Regions from separate parts of the Chryseobacterium tructae genome, predicted to be linked through region 1. Evidence: riboswitches for the same ligand, from Rfam matches in the RefSeq annotation. Region 1 holds a riboswitch; each other region holds the start of a gene.
What was found. Region 1 has a riboswitch for cobalamin ahead of prpB (methylisocitrate lyase). Riboswitches for the same ligand answer to the same signal wherever they lie in the genome.
Positions count from the first base shown of each region.

Region 2: linked by a shared signal. The riboswitch ahead of QWZ06_RS24460 (TonB-dependent receptor plug domain-containing protein) and the one ahead of prpB (methylisocitrate lyase) in region 1 are both predicted to bind cobalamin.
Region 3: linked by a shared signal. The riboswitch ahead of QWZ06_RS18620 (T9SS type A sorting domain-containing protein) and the one ahead of prpB (methylisocitrate lyase) in region 1 are both predicted to bind cobalamin.
Region 4: linked by a shared signal. The riboswitch ahead of QWZ06_RS06715 (acyl-CoA thioesterase) and the one ahead of prpB (methylisocitrate lyase) in region 1 are both predicted to bind cobalamin.

Region 1 is NZ_JAUFQR010000001.1:1,773,468-1,778,348, reverse strand. It holds gene QWZ06_RS08695 (helix-turn-helix domain-containing protein) at 1-986, shown strand, start outside; cobalamin riboswitch at 1,316-1,509, shown strand; gene prpB (methylisocitrate lyase) at 1,955-2,863, shown strand; gene prpC (bifunctional 2-methylcitrate synthase/citrate synthase) at 2,850-4,004, shown strand; partial or broken gene QWZ06_RS08680 (bifunctional 2-methylcitrate dehydratase/aconitate hydratase) at 4,039-4,881, shown strand, end outside.
Region 2 is NZ_JAUFQR010000003.1:161,366-166,246, reverse strand. It holds gene QWZ06_RS24470 (MbnP family protein) at 1-112, shown strand, start outside; gene QWZ06_RS24465 (cytochrome-c peroxidase) at 129-1,148, shown strand; cobalamin riboswitch at 1,279-1,465, shown strand; gene QWZ06_RS24460 (TonB-dependent receptor plug domain-containing protein) at 1,579-3,621, shown strand; gene QWZ06_RS24455 (YncE family protein) at 3,618-4,754, shown strand; gene QWZ06_RS24450 (cell surface protein) at 4,769-4,881, shown strand, end outside.
Region 3 is NZ_JAUFQR010000001.1:3,768,070-3,772,950, reverse strand. It holds gene dnaG (DNA primase) at 1-693, shown strand, start outside; partial or broken gene clpP (ATP-dependent Clp endopeptidase proteolytic subunit ClpP) at 805-1,486, shown strand; gene QWZ06_RS18620 (T9SS type A sorting domain-containing protein) at 1,617-2,732, opposite strand; cobalamin riboswitch at 2,810-2,999, opposite strand; gene QWZ06_RS18615 (esterase-like activity of phytase family protein) at 3,255-3,722, shown strand; gene QWZ06_RS18610 (esterase-like activity of phytase family protein) at 3,698-4,522, shown strand.
Region 4 is NZ_JAUFQR010000001.1:1,382,208-1,387,088, forward strand. It holds gene QWZ06_RS06695 (PspC domain-containing protein) at 1-178, opposite strand, end outside; gene QWZ06_RS06700 (PadR family transcriptional regulator) at 190-519, opposite strand; gene QWZ06_RS06705 (XAC2610-related protein) at 1,088-1,786, shown strand; gene QWZ06_RS06710 (HD domain-containing protein) at 1,788-2,378, shown strand; gene QWZ06_RS06715 (acyl-CoA thioesterase) at 2,547-2,930, opposite strand; cobalamin riboswitch at 3,047-3,227, opposite strand; gene QWZ06_RS06720 (hypothetical protein) at 3,262-4,059, opposite strand; gene QWZ06_RS06725 (serine hydrolase domain-containing protein) at 4,107-4,881, opposite strand, start outside.

The sequences.
Region 1 (4,881 bases):
TTTACGATGATAAAATTGGAGGAACATTGGTTGAAAGAAAATATCCCAATGCTTATTTTGTAAATGATGGTGATCTCAGAGAGTGCATCACCTACCTGAAACCACCTTATGGAAGTGGCTTTTATCATGAGATCTGTTTCGAGAATGTGCATATCGGTTTTGGAAATGTTTCTTTAGAAAATAAGATACTGTTGTATTTTGAGGCCGATTTCGATAGTGTTGAAATGCATTTTTCGTTAAAAGGAAAAAGTTCCGCCCTTTCGGAAAACTTCAATAGTAAAGTGTGTTTTGACAGCTACCAGCACAACATTATTTATGCAAATCAGATGTCCGGTCAGATGGAATTTGACGGTCAGGAAATGCAGATCCTGGAAATCAATTTGGCTCCTAACTTTTTTAAAAAATTCCTTCCCGAAGACTCCGGTTTATTCAATACCTTCAGAAATGCGATTGAAAAACAGCACTCATGTCTCATCAATCCGGATCATAACCGCATCAGCCTGGAAATGTATCAGATTCTAAACGACATCATCCATTGTGACCGAAAAGGGACTTTTAAAAGAATTTATCTGGAAGCTAAAGTTGCTGAATTGCTTCTTTTACAACTGGAACAGCTTTTCAAAAGTGACTCTTCCAACTCATCATTACTTAAAAAAGATGAAGAAAAAATATATGCAGTGAGGGACTTTATTATCAATAATCTCAGTACAAACTGTTCATTAATAGACCTTGCCCATCAGGTAGGAACAAACGAATTTACACTGAAAAAAGGATTTAAAGAACTATTCGGAACTACCGTTTTCAACTTCTGGAACGATCTGAAAATGGAAGAAGCGAAAAAAATGCTTCTTGAAGGAAACCTGAATATTAACGAGATCTCTGATATTATTGGATATAAAAACCCAAGACATTTCTCGGCTGCATTTAAGAGAAAATACAATTTAATCCCAAGTAAGCTTAGAAATACCAATGGACTGACTCATTAAATTCTTCAATGATTTCAGTTCATATTTACTGATAATGACCTTTTCAAAATCTATAATTTTTTAGGCTTAATGGGTCTATTTTCAGATACAAAAAGTTACCATAAAACACATCCTTTATTTTATTTCATTTAATATTCAACCGTATTTGTTAACGATTTGGTAATAAAAAAAACCTTTGAAAACACTGATTTTTATCATATCATTAAAAAACAAAGTTTCACAAACAAAACACAATCAACCCATTACCTAAAATTAATTATTGTTTACATAAAATATTTTGTCGTTCTCATAAAATGGCTATATTTACCACCAAGGAGTTCTTAACACCTTCTTTATCAACCGAAATTGGTTACACTTAGCTGTGAATTAAAAGGGAATCGTGTGTAAATCACGAACTGTCGCGCAACTGTAAGTAACACTAAAAGGTTTTTATCAAATCAATATCCACTGTATGCTCCGGTATATGGGAAGGATGATAAAAACTGTTACAAGTCAGGAGACCTGCCTATTTCGTAGTGACGATGCTTTCGCGATCTGAAGCTTATAGTCAGGTATGATACGGTATGGATAATTGTGTGATAAAATTGCTTATCAACTTATTTAATTTTTGAGATAGATACTAGCAGAACAGTATATGTTTATTCTGCAGGTCTGTAACTCATCCGTGTCCCCTTTCCGTAATTTTTCTTTCTCACAAAACATCGTGAAGTTTACCAAGAACTTTTTATAGGGTTTAATCTATGTAAAAAGTTAAAAGATGTACCAAACCAATCACAATTATGTATCCACGAGCAGCAGATCTATGACATCACAGATCTCATTATGCAGAATTTCTCAAAAATATCTGTCTTTGTGCTCACCAACAACCCATCTGATTTCCTTTAACCATTCTCTTTTTACATCCTCACCCCAGCATAAAAGCTCTTCTTTCTTACCGAACAAAATTCAACTAAACAATAAATATTAAAATGACTACACATGAAAACTGGAAGTCTCCCGGTGCCCAATTCCGGGAGGCTATGCAAAAAGAAAGTCCTCTTCAGATTGTTGGAGCCATCAATGCCAATCATGCATTACTGGCGAAACAAGCCGGCTTTAATGCCATTTATCTTTCTGGAGGTGGTGTTGCTGCCGGATCTTTAGGAATTCCGGATTTGGGAATCACCACGCTGGAAGATGTATTAATAGACATTCAGCGCATTACCAATGTTTGCGATTTACCTTTATTGGTAGATGTAGATACAGGATTTGGTCCATCAGCCTTTAATGTTGCAAGAACTGTAAAGTCATTAATCAAAGCGGGAGCAGCAGCTCTGCATATCGAAGATCAGGTAGGAGCAAAACGTTGTGGACACCGTCCTGGAAAAGAAATCGTAAGCAAAGAAGAAATGGTAGACCGATTGAAAGCTGCCGCTGATGCCCGTACCGATGAAAGCTTTGTTATCGGAGCCAGAACCGATGCTTTTGCCAATGAAGGACTGGAAAAAACCTTAGAAAGAGCTGCCGCCTACAAAGAAGCTGGTGCCGATTTTATTTTCGCAGAAGCCGTTCCCGATTTAAGCTTCTATCAAAAATTTGTAGATGCCACAGGAATCCCCGTCTTGGCTAATATCACTGAATTTGGAATGATCAGCATGTATACTGTTGATGAATTAAAAACCGCAGGAGTAGGACTGATCCTCTACCCTCTTTCAGCTTTCCGTGCTGCTAATAAAGCGGCTCTCAATGTTTATGAGCACATTCGCAAAGACGGAACACAGGCCCATGTATTAGACACGATGCAAACCAGAGAAGAGCTCTACCAAAGCATTGGATACCATAATTATGAACAAAAATTAGATAACCTTTTTAAACAAAATAGTAATGTCAACGAATAGCGAACCAACATTCAAGCCTAAGAAAAGCGTAGCCCTTTCAGGAGTAGCAGCAGGTAATACCGCGCTTTGTAGCGTAGGAAAAAGTGGAAATGATCTTCATTACAGAGGATATGATATCCTGGATCTGGCAGAGAAAGCAGAGTTTGAAGAAGTAGCTTATCTCTTGATCTATGGTCAGCTGCCTACCGGAGCCCAGTTGAAAAATTATAAAGCTAAATTAAAGTCTTTAAGAGGGCTACCCCATTCTGTAAGAAATATTTTAAAGAGTATTCCTGCAGCTGCTCATCCCATGGATGTAATGAGATCTATGGTATCTGCTATCGGAAGCATTCAGCCGGAAAAAGACGATCACAATGTTGCCGGAGCAAGAGATATTGCAGATAAATTATTAGCTTCATTCAGTTCCGGACTTTTATACTGGTATCACTATACACATAACGGTAAAGAAATCAATGTAGAGACAGACGATGATACTATTGGTGGACATTTCCTTCATCTTTTACATGGTAAAAAAGCGCCCGATTCCTGGGTAAAAGCAATGGAAATATCTCTTAATCTTTATGCTGAACATGAATTTAACGCCTCTACATTCACAGCTCGTGTTATTGCAGGAACTGCTTCAGATTTTTATTCATGCATCACAGGAGCAATCGGAGCTTTGAGAGGCCCAAAACATGGGGGTGCCAATGAAGTGGCATTCGAAATCCAAAGCCGTTACAATTCACCGGACGAAGCGGAAGCTGATATCCGCCAGCGTATTGCCAACAAAGAGGTCATCATCGGATTTGGACATCCGGTTTACACGATCTCAGATCCTAGAAACGTAGTCATTAAAAAAGTAGCAAAAGAACTTTCTGAGGAAGCGGGAGATATGTTGCTTTATAATATTGCAGAAAGATTAGAAACCGTCATGTGGGAAGAAAAGAAAATGTTTCCAAACCTGGATTGGTTTTCTGCCGTATCCTATCACTTAATGGGAGTACCCACTCTCATGTTTACACCGCTATTCGTTATTTCCAGAGTGACAGGATGGAGTGCCCACATTGTTGAACAGAGACAGGATGGAAAAATCATCCGTCCAAGTGCCAATTATACAGGCCCGGAGAATAAAGAATACATTTCTCTACAAGACAGAAAATAAACAGATTACCTAATAATAAAACTATAAAACAAAGATGTCATCACACATTTCAAATGAAAGACCACAACCAGATCAGGTATTAACAGATATTGCCGATTATGTATTGAACTATGAAATTAAAAACGATTTAGCATGGAAGACCGCACATTACTGTCTTCTGGATACGATCGGATGTGGTCTGGAAGCTTTAACTTATCCAGCTTGTACAAAACTTTTAGGCCCTATCGTGAAAGGAACAATTGTTCCTCATGGCGCGAAGGTTCCGGGAACACAATTTCAATTAGATCCTGTTCAGGCTGCTTTCAATATCGGAGCTATTATCCGTTGGCTAGACTTTAATGATACATGGCTGGCTGCTGAATGGGGACATCCTTCAGATAACCTGGGTGGAATTTTAGCAACAGCAGACTGGTTATCAAGAACTAATATTGCAGAAGGAAAAGCGCCTTTAAAAATGAAACAGGTATTGGAAGCTATGATCATGGCTCACGAGATTCAGGGCGTAATGGCATTGGAAAACTCTTTCAATAAAGTAGGTCTTGATCATGTATTATTGGTAAAACTGGCTTCTACAGCTGTTGTTGGAAATTGATAGGCTTAACTCGTGATGAGATCATCAATGCTGTCTCATTAGCTTTTGTAGACGGACAATCTTTAAGAACATACCGTCATGCTCCCAATACAGGTTCCCGTAAATCTTGGGCTGCCGGAGATGCAACCTCAAGAGCAGTACGTTTAGCCTTAATAGCAAAGACAGGAGAAATGGGCTATCCATCTGCTTTAACAGCAAAAACATGGGGATTCTATGACGTTTCTTTCAAAGGAAATGAATTCAAATTTCAGAGAGAGTATGGTTCTTACGTTATGGAAAATGTAT
Region 2 (4,881 bases), on a different contig from region 1:
TACTCCGAATATTCATACTGCTAACCAAATGGTAAAATTTGTTGATAACCTCGGTGGAAACGGCTCAAGCGATATTTCCGGAATGTTTTCAGTGAGTGCTGTTGAAAACTAAACTTCTTTCTGCTGCAATGAAAAAAGGATTAAGCATTTTAGCCATTATTATTCTATTAATATCTTGTAATAACGATCGTTACGAACCTATTTCTGGCGATAATCCACAGGTCTCGCTCAATATTCCGTCTGGATTTCCGGAACTAAACAATTCGGTGAACTCTAACAGACCTACAAAATATGGGATAGAGTTGGGGGAAAAATTATTTAATGAGAAAAGGCTGAGTGCAGATAATAGTATTTCCTGCTCCAGTTGTCATATCCAGGGAAATGCCTTTGCAGATCATAATGCACGGGGAATAGGAATTCAGAATAGAGTAGGATTGCGAAATGTACCTGCTATTCAGAATATGTTGTTTATGAAGTTTTATAATTGGGATGGCAATATTCTTCAATTGGAAAATCAGCCATTGGTTCCTATTATCACTCATGAAGAAATGGGGTCTTCTATTCTGGAAGTGATAGGAAAAATAAGAGATGATATGATGTATAAAGATCTTTTTCGAAAAGCCTTTGGAGACGAAACCATTACTGCTGAAAGAATTTATAAAAGTATAGCCCAATATGAATACACTTTGATTTCTGCCAATAGCAAATATGATAAGGTAAAAAGAAAAGAAGGAGAAAATTTCACGGAAAACGAAGCATTGGGATATCAGACTTTTCAACAGAAATGTGTGAGTTGTCATAGTACAGAATTGTTTACCGATCAAAGTTTCAGAAATATCGGGTTTCCTGTAAATCCGGATACCAATGAAGCCGGACGGGGAAGAGTTACAGGAATCCCAGCAGATTATATGAGTTTTCGGGTTCCTTCTTTACGAAATGTAGAATATACTGCACCCTATGGAAGCTATGGACAATTCCCAACACTAAGAGCGGTTCTTGATTATTTTGATAAAGGAGTCTTATCTGCAGATAATCTTGATCCTGTTTTTAAAAATAATGGAAACAGAATTCCTCTCTCAGAACAGGAAAAGACCAATCTGATCCTATTTATGAAAACGCTGAGCGATCGTGAATTTGTGAAAAAATAATCATTGCTAAAAACAGAAAAATTCAACAAAAATTGATTGTCTAAATCCCGTCACATTATGGCGGGATTTTTCATGTTTACTGATTGATAATCATTTTATTCTGCATACCATCGTATCTGGGGGGAATTTTATATCTTTGCCGGAATTTGGTGAGCCATAATAAGCTCTTAAAAGGGAATCCGGTGAAAATCCGGAACAGACCCGCTGCTGTAAGCTCCGCACCAAAGTTTTTGAAGAATACATCCACTGTTTTTAGGAATGGGAAGGATTTCAAAAATGGAGTAAGTCAGAAGACCTGCCAGAAATAATAAACGTTTGACGCTTTCGTGGAATAAAGCTTAGGACAACAATGATTCTGTGCAGTGACAGCTGTGCTTTGTCGTTGCTTTTCTTATATCCATTAGCGTCATCATGATCCATGAATGAGCTAATGATAGCAAAACTAACTACATTTCAATTCCATAAAACTGTTTTCACGGTATTCGTGTTGACTTCTCAAATTCTATTTTCCCAAACCAGGAAAAAAGACAGTATTAAAGGAGAAGCCATAAAGACGGTCAATATTTACAAAAAGAACTTTAAAGAAATCTTGCCTGCGCAGGTCTTACAGGGTGAAGAGCTCGAAAGGCTCAACAGTCATTCTGTTGCTGATGCCTTACGGTATTTTTCCGGTGTCCAGATTAAAGATTATGGCGGCATGGGAGGTTTGAAGACGGTCAACATTCGAAGTATGGGAAGCCAGCATGTAGGTGTTTTCTATGATGGAATCCAGTTGGGGAATGCTCAAAACGGATTGGTAGATTTGGGAAGGTACTCTCTGGATGATCTGGAAGAGATCTCCTTGTACAATGGTCAGAAAAGTGAAATTTTTCAGCCCGCAAAAGACTTCGGATCATCAGGATCTATTTATTTGCAACCCAAAACGCCTGTATTCACAGGAAATAAGAAAACCAATCTTTTGATCAGAGCAAAAAGTGCTTCTATTGATTTATTTAATCCTTCTTTCCGTTTAGAGCAAAAGATTTCCAAAAGAATTTCAGCAAGTGTCAGTGCAGAATTCCTTCAAAGTGATGGTCTTTATAAATTCCATTATAGCAGGAAATATCCTAATGGAGCTACTGCTTCTGATACCATTTCCAAAAGATATGACTCCGACATTAAAGCAAAGCGCTTTGAAACTGCTCTTAATGGAACTTTAAATAACGGAAGCTGGAATATACGTGGGTATGGATATATTTCAAATCGAGGTATTCCGGCACCTATTGTGAAGAACCGTTTCAAAGCAAGAGGAGCAAGAATGCTTGATGAAAATTATTTTGTGCAGGCCAATTTCAGAAAAAAGCTGTTTCCTAAGCTTGAAACTCAGCTGAAGGCAAAGTTTGCTTATGATTATACTTATTTTAATGATACTGTATTGTCTCAGTCTGCGATGCCCGCCATCAATACTTATATTCAACGGGAGGTTTATCTTTCCTCTTCCAATGTATACTCCATCAATCCTAATTGGGATGTCAGTCTGAATGGAGATTTTCAGTACAATAATCTGGATGCTAATTTGTATAATTTTTCATATCCTACCCGCTATACTACGCTTGTAGCTTTAGCTTCTACCTATCAATGGAACAGGTTTAAGTTTTTAGGAAGCCTTTTAGGGACATTTACCTTTGAGGAAGTAAAAATGAATAAGCGCCCTGATGACAGGAGAGAATGGACACCCGCTTTCTTTATGAGCTATCAGCCGGAAGCAATACCAGAGCTGACCCTTAGAGCTTTCTATAAAAATATTTTCAGATTACCCACCTTTAATGACCTGTACTATACGAGTGTTGGAAATACCTATCTGCAACCTGAGTTTACTCATCAATATGACGTGGGGTTTACCTATCAGAAAAAATATGATCATTCCCTATTTAAAGGTCTTTATGTAAAAGTAGACGGCTATTATAACAGAGTAAAAGATAAAATTGTGGCTGTGCCAACCACCAATATGTTTCGTTGGATGATGGTGAACCTTGGGAAGGTTGAAATCATTGGAGCGGATGTAAACGTACAGGCTGAAATGATGTTGGGGAATGTGAAAATTAGACCATTATTATCGTATACCTATCAGAAGGCTCAGGACATAACAAATAATGCCGGAGAGAAAGAAACTTATTATGGAGAACAGATCCCTTATACACCATGGCATAGCGGATCCTTTACCCTAATGGCTGATTATAAAGACTGGAGCTTCAATTACAGTACAATCTACGTAGGAAAAAGATATGACGGGCAGCTGGATAATATTCAGTATAATTTTATTCAGCCTTGGTATACCCACGATCTTTCTATTCAGAGAAAACTGAGCCTGGCCGGACATCCTTTTAAAATCAATCTGGAAATGAATAATGTTTTTAACCAGTATTATGATGTGGTACTCAATTATCCTATGCCGGGAAGAAACTTCAGACTCACTTTAAACTTTAATTTATGAAAAAGCTAAATATTTATTTTCTGTTTTTGACATTGATTGCGCTTGTTTCCTGTCGTACCGATGATGTCATTATTCCTATGGAAGTTGTGGAAGGGCTTAACCCTGTTGAGAATACGGCAATAAAAGGATTCTATGTATTGAATGAAGGAAATATGGGCAGCAACAAATGCACTCTTGATTTTTTTGATTATACCAAAGGAACCTATTTTAGAAATATCTATTCAGAGATCAATCCCAATGTTTTAAAAGAACTGGGGGATGTAGGAAATGATATTAAAATCTACGGAAGTAAACTATACATTGTAGTTAATGTTTCCAATACTATCGAAGTGCTGGAGGCCAAAACCGCCAAGCATATCAAATCAATTTATTTACAGAATTGCAGATACATGACCTTTAAAGATGGAAAAGCATATGCCAGCAGTTATGCAGGACCTGTAGATATCAACCCGCTGGCTCCCAAAGGAAAAGTAGCAGAAATAGATACGGTATCCCTTACCATTCAGCGAACTGCAACAGTAGGATATCAGCCGGAAGAAATGGAAATTGTAGGGAATCAATTATTTGTTGCCAATTCCGGAGGATATATGGTACCAAATTATGACAGAACCGTTTCAGTAATTGATCTGAACACTTTTACTGAAAAGAAAAAAATTGATGTAGCCATCAACCTTCACCGTCTTAAAAAAGATAACTACGGAGATCTTTATGTGAGTTCAAGAGGAGATTATTATAATGTTCCTTCCAATTTATACCTGGTAGATGCAGCAACAGGAGTGATCAAGAAAGACTTTCATATTGCTGTGAGTGAAATGACCATTGTGAATGATAAACTGTATTACTATGGAAATGAATTCAACTATAACACCCATGCTTATGTAAAAACATTTGGAATCATAGATGTAAAAACCGAGCAGGTTATTTCCAATAAAATTATGGATAAGGAGTATGAATCAATCATTAAAACACCTTACGGAATTGCAGTAAATCCAATTACTGAAGACATCTATATGACAGATGCCCGAAACTATGTATCGATGGGATTTGTATACTGTTTTGATAAAAACGGACATTTTAAATGGAAAACTGAAGGCGGAAATATCCCTGCCCATTTTGCTTTTTTATATAAATAATAAAAACTGAGAACATGCATAAAAGAACGATTAATTATTTAACAACCGGTATTCTGTCTCTTCTGTTTGCAGGGGTCATAGCCTCTTGTAAACATGACGATGATGAGGTAGTTCCTCCTGTTACTGA
Region 3 (4,881 bases), 2.0 Mb from region 1:
GATGTTCAGAAGCAGATTACCCAGAATCAGACGCATCATGTTCAGCAGCAACAAAAGGAAAAAGCAGCTCCAAAGTTGGAGATTGTTCCTTTAGATAAGGAAAAAGAAGATCCTTTCTTATTTGATGTCCTGTTTATGGAGAATAAATTGGTAGATCATATGCTGATGTTTGGAGATATCGTTCTTAAAAGAAAAAGTGAGAATAATGAAGAGTATCAGATTACGGTCATTGAAGAAATTCTTCATCATTTTGAGGAAGAACAATATATATTTTTAGTTAAAGAAAATGAAATCATTATCAATCAGGTAAGGGAAGGGATTCAGAAAGACGAGCTGAGAAGTGGAAACTTTTTTGTATCTTTTATGGATGAAGAGATTACTACAAAGGTTGTAGATGCTTTGATGCCGCTGGATGAACTGGAAAACTGGGCTTCCAGAAATATTTATCCGCCTAATTATGGTGATAAAGTTGCAGATCAGATCCAGGGTGATGTTTTGCTACATAAATACAGATATATTGATTATCTGATTACAGAAACAGCGAAAGAACTTGATCAATACAGCAGTACGGATGATGTAAAGTATTATGAGCTGATTAAAAAGATTACTTTATTGAAACAAGCTTCTATCAGACTCAGTAATATTATCGAATATTCCCCAATCAAGGGAATCTATGCAGGTAGAAAAAGATAGTTTAAAGACAAAAGGATTCCGGATTCTGTGACAAAAAGTCCTATAAAATTTTAGGAATAAATATTGTAATTTAAACTTTGAAAATATTTTAAAATAATACATAATATCAATATGGACATTAAAAAAGAATTCAGAGATTTCTCTGTAAAACATTTAGGAAACAACGGTTTAGCTACCGATCAGTATATGGGAATGTATGGCCCAACGAACTTAACTCCGTACATCATGGAGGAAAGAAGATTAAACGTTGCTCAGATGGACGTTTCTCTCGTTTGATGATGGACAGAATTATCTTCCTTGGAACAGGAATTGATGATCAAGTAGCGAACATCGTTACAGCTCAGCTTTTATTCTTGGAAAGTGCAGATCCTTCTAAAGATATTCAAATCTATATCAACTCTCCTGGTGGTAGCGTATACGCAGGATTAGGTATTTATGACACAATGCAGATCATTAAGCCGGATGTTGCGACAATTTGTACAGGAATGGCTGCATCAATGGGAGCTGTATTATTGGTTGCTGGAGAAAAAGGAAAACGTTCTGCGCTTAAGCATTCAAGAGTAATGATTCACCAGCCTTCAGGAGGTGCTCAGGGAGTAGCTTCTGATATGGAAATCAACTTAAGAGAAATGCTGAAATTAAAGCAGGAGCTTTATGACATCATCGCTCACCATTCAGGACAAACTTATGAATGGGTAGAGAATCTTCCGACAGAGATTACTGGATGACTTCTGAAGAAGCTAAGAGCTACGGAATGGTAGATGAGGTTCTTCAAAGAGCAGAGAAAAAATAATTGATTGTATGATCATATCGAAAAACGCATCCCAATTGGGATGCGTTTTTTGTTTTAGTCACGAATATATATCTTGAGCAAAATAAATATGAGGAATTAAACCACAATTGAAGACGTGATAATCCCCTCTCTACTTCTTTACAATCTTATGAACGGTAGAACCATTCTTAGTCTTAACCTCAACCCAGTATACTCCAGTATTTAAAGATTTAACATTAATCTTCGTTGTTGGGGAAGTCATCACTTTCTGTCCTAAAGAAGAATAGATATTCACTTCTTGGATGCTTTCAGATGTTTCAATCTGAATAAAATCACTTGTTGGATTTGGGTAAATGCTGAAGGAAGCTTTTTTATTGACTGAAGCCACAGATAATGTAGCATTGCTTGCCTCAGTAGGAGTGAATGGTCTTCTTTCACCGAAGCTTAATCCCAACCACGTATTGTTGTTCAGTTGAATTTGACTAAGATTAGTTTTTTTCTGCCAGCTTGAAAGGTCTTTTCCTGTATATAATTTCCAGTTTCCAGCTCCTGAGCTATTTCCTGAGAAGCTATTTAATGATAAACTTGAAACCTGGTTATTATTGGAGGTAAAATTGAAATAGGAAGCGTTTGACTGAATCAGTTGCAGAGCTTGCTCCGCTGTTATGCTGCCATTATATTGAATTCCAAAAACAAAAGAATTGGCATTGCCATTAGCATTATGGGTTCCAAAATCTACAACAACAAGACTTTTATGAGTTCCAGTTCCAATCCAGTTGGTAATTTGAGATGAGGTGTACCATTGAGAACTGTAGGCAGGTACCGGAGTTGATGGAGGAGTATCTATTTCATCAATACCATAGGAAATACCAAACCATAGCCCGTCTGTTAAATTAACAGATCCTGGGCCATTATTGTTATTAGACATATTTTCTGCATTTGGCCCAAACCACGGAATCCAATAATCATCGGTGCTTGGTGTATGGTGGTTGTAGGCAAAACTGTACATATACCCTGAAAGAATATCAGCTTCCATTTTAGGTTCTGCCGAAATGATAGCATTGATCATGTCTTCTGCCTTTAAATTATCATCATCAAAACGGTAGCCCCAGGCATAAGAGGTAGGAGTATTGTTGTCATTAAAATCGGCAATGAAATAGGCTTTTTTAGAACCGGTTCCTACCCAAAACTTAATGTCGTTTTCTGTGAATTGGGCAAAGAAAAACTGCGTACAAAGCAGTAAGAAAAAAAAATAGATTTTTCTCATAATATAATTAAATTAAAGTTTTATTCCCGAAACTTATTGATAGGAAATGAAGACATACGATATGTCCATATCCTAAAACTAAATGTCTATTTAAGGTAGGTCTCCTGGCTCGCATCCTATAGCTAACCTTCCCAGGCAAAGCCCAGTGGTATAATGAAACTATAGGAATAAACAGCTTACAGTTGCGGGTACAGCTCAAGATTTGGATAATATTCTCACTTGATTCCCTATTATGAACAGTGTTCAACCTTAAAGAGGACAAATATATCACATAAATTTTTGATATCTGTTTTGTGAATTATAGATTTGTTTCTAGTCTTTTTGAAAATTAATTGTATTATTTAAAAATGAATTTTATTGATTGATAGGATATTGGGTATAAATATTTACTTTTTTAAGTTAAAATAGTGTTTTTGTTGTTTATATTGAATTCATCTTTAGATTCTATTGTTAAAATACAATTATCATTATATTCAAGATCAGTTTATAATCAATTTATACTTTCGCGCCATAAAAGTTAATATGAAAAAACTACTATTATCTGCTTTGATGATGACTGCATTATGGTCATGCAGCAAAGACGATGACACCAATGTAAATAACCAAGACATTAATTATTCTAAACTTCCACAGGAGTTTCCATTTACGAAATTGGCAACGATAAATGGTGTGGATGTAATTAATGGCGGATTCGGTTCCGGAGCAGCAGCTCATCCTACGAGAAAAGGAGAGTTTTATGTCATTACAGACCGTGGTCCGAATACAGATTATCTGAAAGGGAAAAAGTTTTTAACCCCTGATTTTACTCCTACCATTATGCATTTTAAAATTAATGCAGACGGAAAAATAGAGGTTATCAAGTATATTAAGCTTAAAAATCCAGCAGGAAAACCCATTACAGGGCTTCCAAATCCTGTGGGAATGGGCAGTACAGGTGAAGTAGCATATGATGCAGCAGGAAATGTTTGGGCACAGATAATTATGGTTTAGACAGTGAAAGTATTGTGGCAGCAGCAGATGGGACATTCTGGGTATCCGATGAATACGGTCCGCATATTGTTCATTACAATGCCGATGGAGTAGAGCTTGAAAGAATAAGCCCGATTGGTGTAAATACAGGAAATAGAAAATTACCTGCCGTTTTGGCGAAAAGAAGAGCCAATAGAGGGATGGAAGGACTTTGTATAACTCCGGATGGAAAAACATTAGTAGGAACCATACAATCTATGATGTTTGTTCCTTCAAAAGCTTTGGCAACCAATACAACCTTAACGAGGATCGTTACTTTCGATATCACCACCGGAAAAACAAAGCAATATCTTTATAAACAGGATGGCGGAGCTTCCGACTCAGTTTGTGATATTACAGCATTAGGTAATAATGAATTTCTTGTTATTGAGAGAGACGGTAATTTTGGAACACAAAGTGGAATTAAAAAAGTGTACAGAATTAATCTAGCTGAAGCCACAGATGTAAACGGAACTGATCTTGCAGCTGCAGACGGAATGCTGGTCAATGGAAAAGCTCTGGAACAATGTACATGGGATGAGCTTACCAAGGCAGGGATTAAACCTGTTTCTAAAAAATTAGCAGTAGACCTGGTGGCTAAACTGGGATATGAACATGATAAATTCGAGGGAATTGTTTATTTAGGAAATAATAAACTGGCTGTTTTCAATGATGATGACTTTGGAGTAGTAGATGATGGGAACGGAAATCCTAAAGCAAAAATACTTCCTAAAACCGGGAAGGTAGATAAAGGAACTATGTACGTAGTCGATATTCAATAATTAGATTTTTTTTAAAGGAAAACGGCGGGATTTATTCCGCCGTTTTTTATTGGATATCATTTAAATGGTTCAATAGAAGTATTTTACTCCAAAACTTAAAACGGAAACAGTGGAATTCTTGAGAAATCTAAGCTGTAAAATGGTAAGAAAAGTTGTGTAGAGATTCTTCCTTCGTCAGAAATCGAAGATTCGACGTAGTCAATGACAAACTGTATGTCTTTTGCTCTAAAGTGAATGCTTAAAGAACCTATTCAATAGAAACGGGCTTTAGCCCGTTTAAAAAAATAAAAATATCTTCCATTGGCTTTAGCCAAAACCTATAATAAAATCCCCTGAAAATGACCTTCAGGGGATTTTTG
Region 4 (4,881 bases), 390 kb from region 1:
CTAGAGAATCTCTGAAGATCTCCACCATTCTTATTTCTATGTCATGCATTACCTCATCAGCTTCCGAAGCATCTAGCGAGCTTCTAAGAGCGTTCAGGTAGTCGCTGAGCTTTATATATGCGTGTTCTTCTATTGTAAAAGAAAAACCTGCGAGTCCTATTGAGAGTGTCTTGTTCATAGCTTTGTTTTTTAATGTTGTTGAGTGATTTGGTTTACTGAGGCGGTAAGCTCATTCCACGTATTTTGAAGTTCATCCAGGAAAAGTTTGCCTTTTTCTGTGATCTGATAATATTTTCTGGGCGGCCCACCTGTAGATTCTTCCCATCTGTAAGAGAGAAACTCTCCGTTTTTAAGTCTTGTGAGAAGAGGATAGAGGGTTCCTTCCACGACATCCAGTTTTCCTTTTTTCAGTTCATCAATAAGATCGGAAACATACATTTCTCGTTGGTTGATGAGACTTAGAATACAGAATTCCAGAATCCCTTTTCGCATTTGCGCTTTGGTATTTTCAGTATTCATCTTTGATAAGTTTTGTTAATTAGGTTATATTTTTAGAAAAATGCTCCTAGCTAGTTGAGCCTTTTCTAATTTTACATTACAAAGATATGTAAATAAAATGGTATTATGCAATACAAAGTAGTGAAATTTTAAAAATAAAACATATAGTATGTTGATAATCAGTAATATAATTTTATGTTAGTTTTTTTGATCAATTGATTTTAGAAGCAAAAAATTAAAAATAGTATGAAAACTGATTGATTTTTTGGTGAATGGAAGGAGTAGCAACCCATTTTTTGAAGTAAAACGCGAGAATTTTATTTTGAGATTGAATAGTAAGAATATTTTAGATCCTTCCAAGGTAGTACTCCATTAGTTTATGAGAAAAGATATGGGTAATTAGGATTTATAAAATGATTCAAAACAAAATACAAATAGCTGTACTTTGGCTTTATTGTTTCACCAGTGATTATTTAGTCCTTATTGTTTATCATCATATTAATACGTCTGAGTTTTGAAATAGGAACTATGATTCGTATTTTTGTTTGGACGTTTTTATAAAACACTTGAATCCAATATTACTATGAACATGAATATTTTAAATTATTACAAGAGTTTATCTGCTTTTATATTATTAGGCCCTTTATGTTTCGGGCAATATCAGTTTGAGGTAAAAGATGCTTCGAAAAACTATGATGCCATTATTACAATCAATAATTGTTTTGATGATCAATGTATGGATAAAGGTACAGTGGAGTTGTTTGATAATAAAAACAGCAAAGTACAAACTTTTACATCAGATAATCTGGTGCTATATCTTGGAAAGGGACAGAGATTGGAACGTGGAAAAATAATCCCGCTGGCGAAAGAGCAAAGCCCTCTGATTTTTGGTGATTTCAATTTTGACGGAACCGAAGATCTGGCGATAAGAAATGGGAATATGGGGAATTACAGTTCAGCGTCTTATGATGTATATGTATTCAATAGTACCAGAATGTCGTTTGTAAAAAGTAAAGAACTTACAGAGTTGGGATCAGATAATTTTGATTTTTTTGAAACAGATCCGGTTCGTAAGCGCATTATTACCTTTGGAAAGGATGGCTGCTGCCGACTTTTCACCACAGAATTTGAAGTAATTCCTAATAAAGGACTTGATAAGGTTCTTGAAAAAGAAGAAGACCTTACCAATGAGGATTATGTAAAAGTTACGATAAAAGAAAAGAAAAACAATAAATGGACAACCAGAACCAAGGTGTATCCATCAGATCAATATAATAGAGAAAAGTAAGATGAAAATTCAGAAAGAGATCGATTTTATCCTGGCAGTAGATGCCCTGAAAAACGTACAGAGAAGAAATTATAATGCAGATGATTCCAGAAGAGAGAATACAGCAGAGCACTCCTGGCAGATCATTATTCTAGCGCAAATCCTTTATCCTTATGCGAAAAACCGTGCGGATATTGATTTGCTGAGAGTCATAAGAATGCTTTCCATTCATGACCTTGTGGAAATTGAAGCAGGAGATACTTTCCTTTTCGATGAAGCAGCTATGGTAGGAAAGTTTGAAAGAGAGAAGATTTCTGCACAGAAGATCTTTGGGATTCTTGATGAGCCTTTACGTACAGAATTTTTCAATCTATGGCTTGAGTTTGAAGAGGAGGCTACTCCAGATGCTATTTTTGCATGTTCTATCGATAGAATTATGCCTTTTATCCTAAATTCTTATACGTCAGGAAAGAGCTGGACGGAAGCGGGGGTAACGGAAAAGCAGATCAGAAATATGCTTGAAAATGCAATTACAAGAGCTTCTGATGAAATGGGAGAGGCCTTTGAACTACTATTAAGTAAAAGCCTTGAAACAGAAAAAGTTTTGAAATAATCTAAGTTAGGAAGCTGGAAGAGGGAGGTTGGATGTTATTGTTGCTTCTGTAATGTATGGAAGCCATTTGTCTAGTCCTTCTGGTATCAGTAAAAACAGAGATATTGAGAGTAAAACAGATATCATAAAAAGTTTCGGGCGGCCAAAGGCCGCCCGAAACTTTTCTATTTATAGTATCTGGATTGGTTTCTTGAATTCATCAATCGCTACAAAAGTAAAATCACCTACGATTGCTTTTTCTCTTTCATAAGAATACATCTGCTCAGTGTAGATTTCAACGTTTACCTTCATACTTGTTTTTCCAACGTATGAGACTTTTCCGATCAGTTCTACAATAGTTCCTGCAGGAATAGGCTTTTTGAAATCGATTTTATCACTGCTTACTGTTACTACCCTTTTTCTTGCGAAACGGGTCGCAGCAATAAAGGCTACTTCATCCATAAGCTGCATGGCAGTACCTCCGAAAAGAGTATCGTAATGATTGGTTGTGTTAGGGAATACCGCTTTAAAGATTCTGGTTTCGGCAGCTTCAATTCTTTCTTCTGTAGTCATATTTCATTATTAATTAAGGCGAAATGAAATAGTATCAAAACAACAGAATGATGACAGGAACGTTGGAAATCCCTGAAACAATCCATCAGATCAATAAAACTTCAAATCGCGAAAGTTTCTTGTTTAAGAAAGTGGCAGGTCTCCTGACTTGTAACATCTTTTATCTCCTTCCCATGCCTCGCACAGTGGATCTTTTGATAAAGATTACAGTTACTTACAGTTGCGCGACAGTCCGTGATTTTCACACGGTTCCCTTTTAATCTGTGGTTATACAGAACCAGTTTCTATGATGAATAAGCGTTACACTTTTTCGGCTGCAAAATTAATAAATTTATTCCGGATTATGATAAATAATCTGGCTGATTACTCTTCCCTTTTTGATCGTCCATAAAGTCGTATATCTATATTCTCCCGAACCATTGATCATATAAAGAAAAATGTTATCATTGTCGAGTGCGGTCACTCCCACATTATTGAAGTCCATAGTAGGCTGGAACATATTTTTGATGGCTTCTCTTACAAAAACAGAACCTCTTCCGGGCTGTTGAAGTCTGATGGATTTGATTTCAGTCATCCCTTCAGGAAGGTCGTTTCCAATTCCCCACGGTTTAACTTTATCAATCGTAAGAAGTTTTCCTTCTGCATCTTTTTCCTTTTTACGGTAACCGGCATTGGATGGGTAAACATCAATAACGACTTTACTTCTTTGTGCAGTAGGAATTTTGGGATCGGAATTATCAGTGAAGATCAATGATCTTCCATTCTTAGATTTGGAAGGGGTATAGGCTGGAAGTTGATCCACAAAGGCAATACGTTCTTTGTTAACCATTCCTTCTTTGTCAAGAGTTTCATATCGTACAAAAGGTTTGTCATCATCTTGCTTTTCAGGATATTTGATCCAGATCCATTCCGTTTCTCCCGGAGCAGGTTTTACATAAACAAATACATCGCCTTTACGCATTCTGATCTTATCTACAATTTTTCTGTAGTTATCCTTATGAACACGTACATTGGCATATCCTTCTTCAGCTTTTACAACACCAAAAGGAACTTTATTTTGACCTTTCACGAAGGCTAAAGAAAAAATACTGAAAGCAGATACGTAGAATGCTTTGTTTATGAAAATCATGATGAAAAAAATTTAATGGTTCAAATATATAAATTTAATGGACGAGTTTAAAGAATAGCCTTCCCAATTTTTGAGGCATAATCCCCCAGGTCAGTCAGGTTGGTATTTGATAAAATAATAATACTTAAACCATTGTTCAAATAATGGAACCATACACAATTTGCACCTGCTATTCTTCCATACCGCTCCATTCGCTTGTATTTTTCAATATCACGAATCCAAACACTATATCCATAATCATCCAGACCAGGAGTTAACAATTGGTTTAAAGTTTCTTTTTTGATAAGCTTATCATCAAAAAGAGCATTGTTAAATTTGATTAAATCGGATGTACAGGAATACATTGCACCTGCAGCAGAAAAATCTCCCACATAAATTGGAATATTTGGAATTAAATGATCAAGATTCTTGTCCTTGTAGTATGGCGTAGCTAGATTCTTTATCAATTTGTAATGGGAAATAAGTCCTGAATTATTCATTTTTAGAGGGACAAGGATTTTTTGACTCAGGATTTCTTCATAAGTCATTTGATAAACGACCTCCAAGATTCGACCAAGGATCATGTATTCTCCATTATTGTAGTCAAACTTTGTTCCCGGTTCATTAACCAAAGGGTTGGAACAAAATTGATTGACAATCTCTTTTAATTCGTAGGGTCTGTTATAGAATCCCAATCCGTATTTTAAAAAATTTTCGTCTCTTGCTGTATCTGTATTTTTCATTCCGGATGTATGATTCAATAGCTGACGAATAGACACCTTAGAACCGCCTTCTCCTTTGTAATCCGGTAAATAGTCAAGTATTTTTTTGTTTAAATCAATT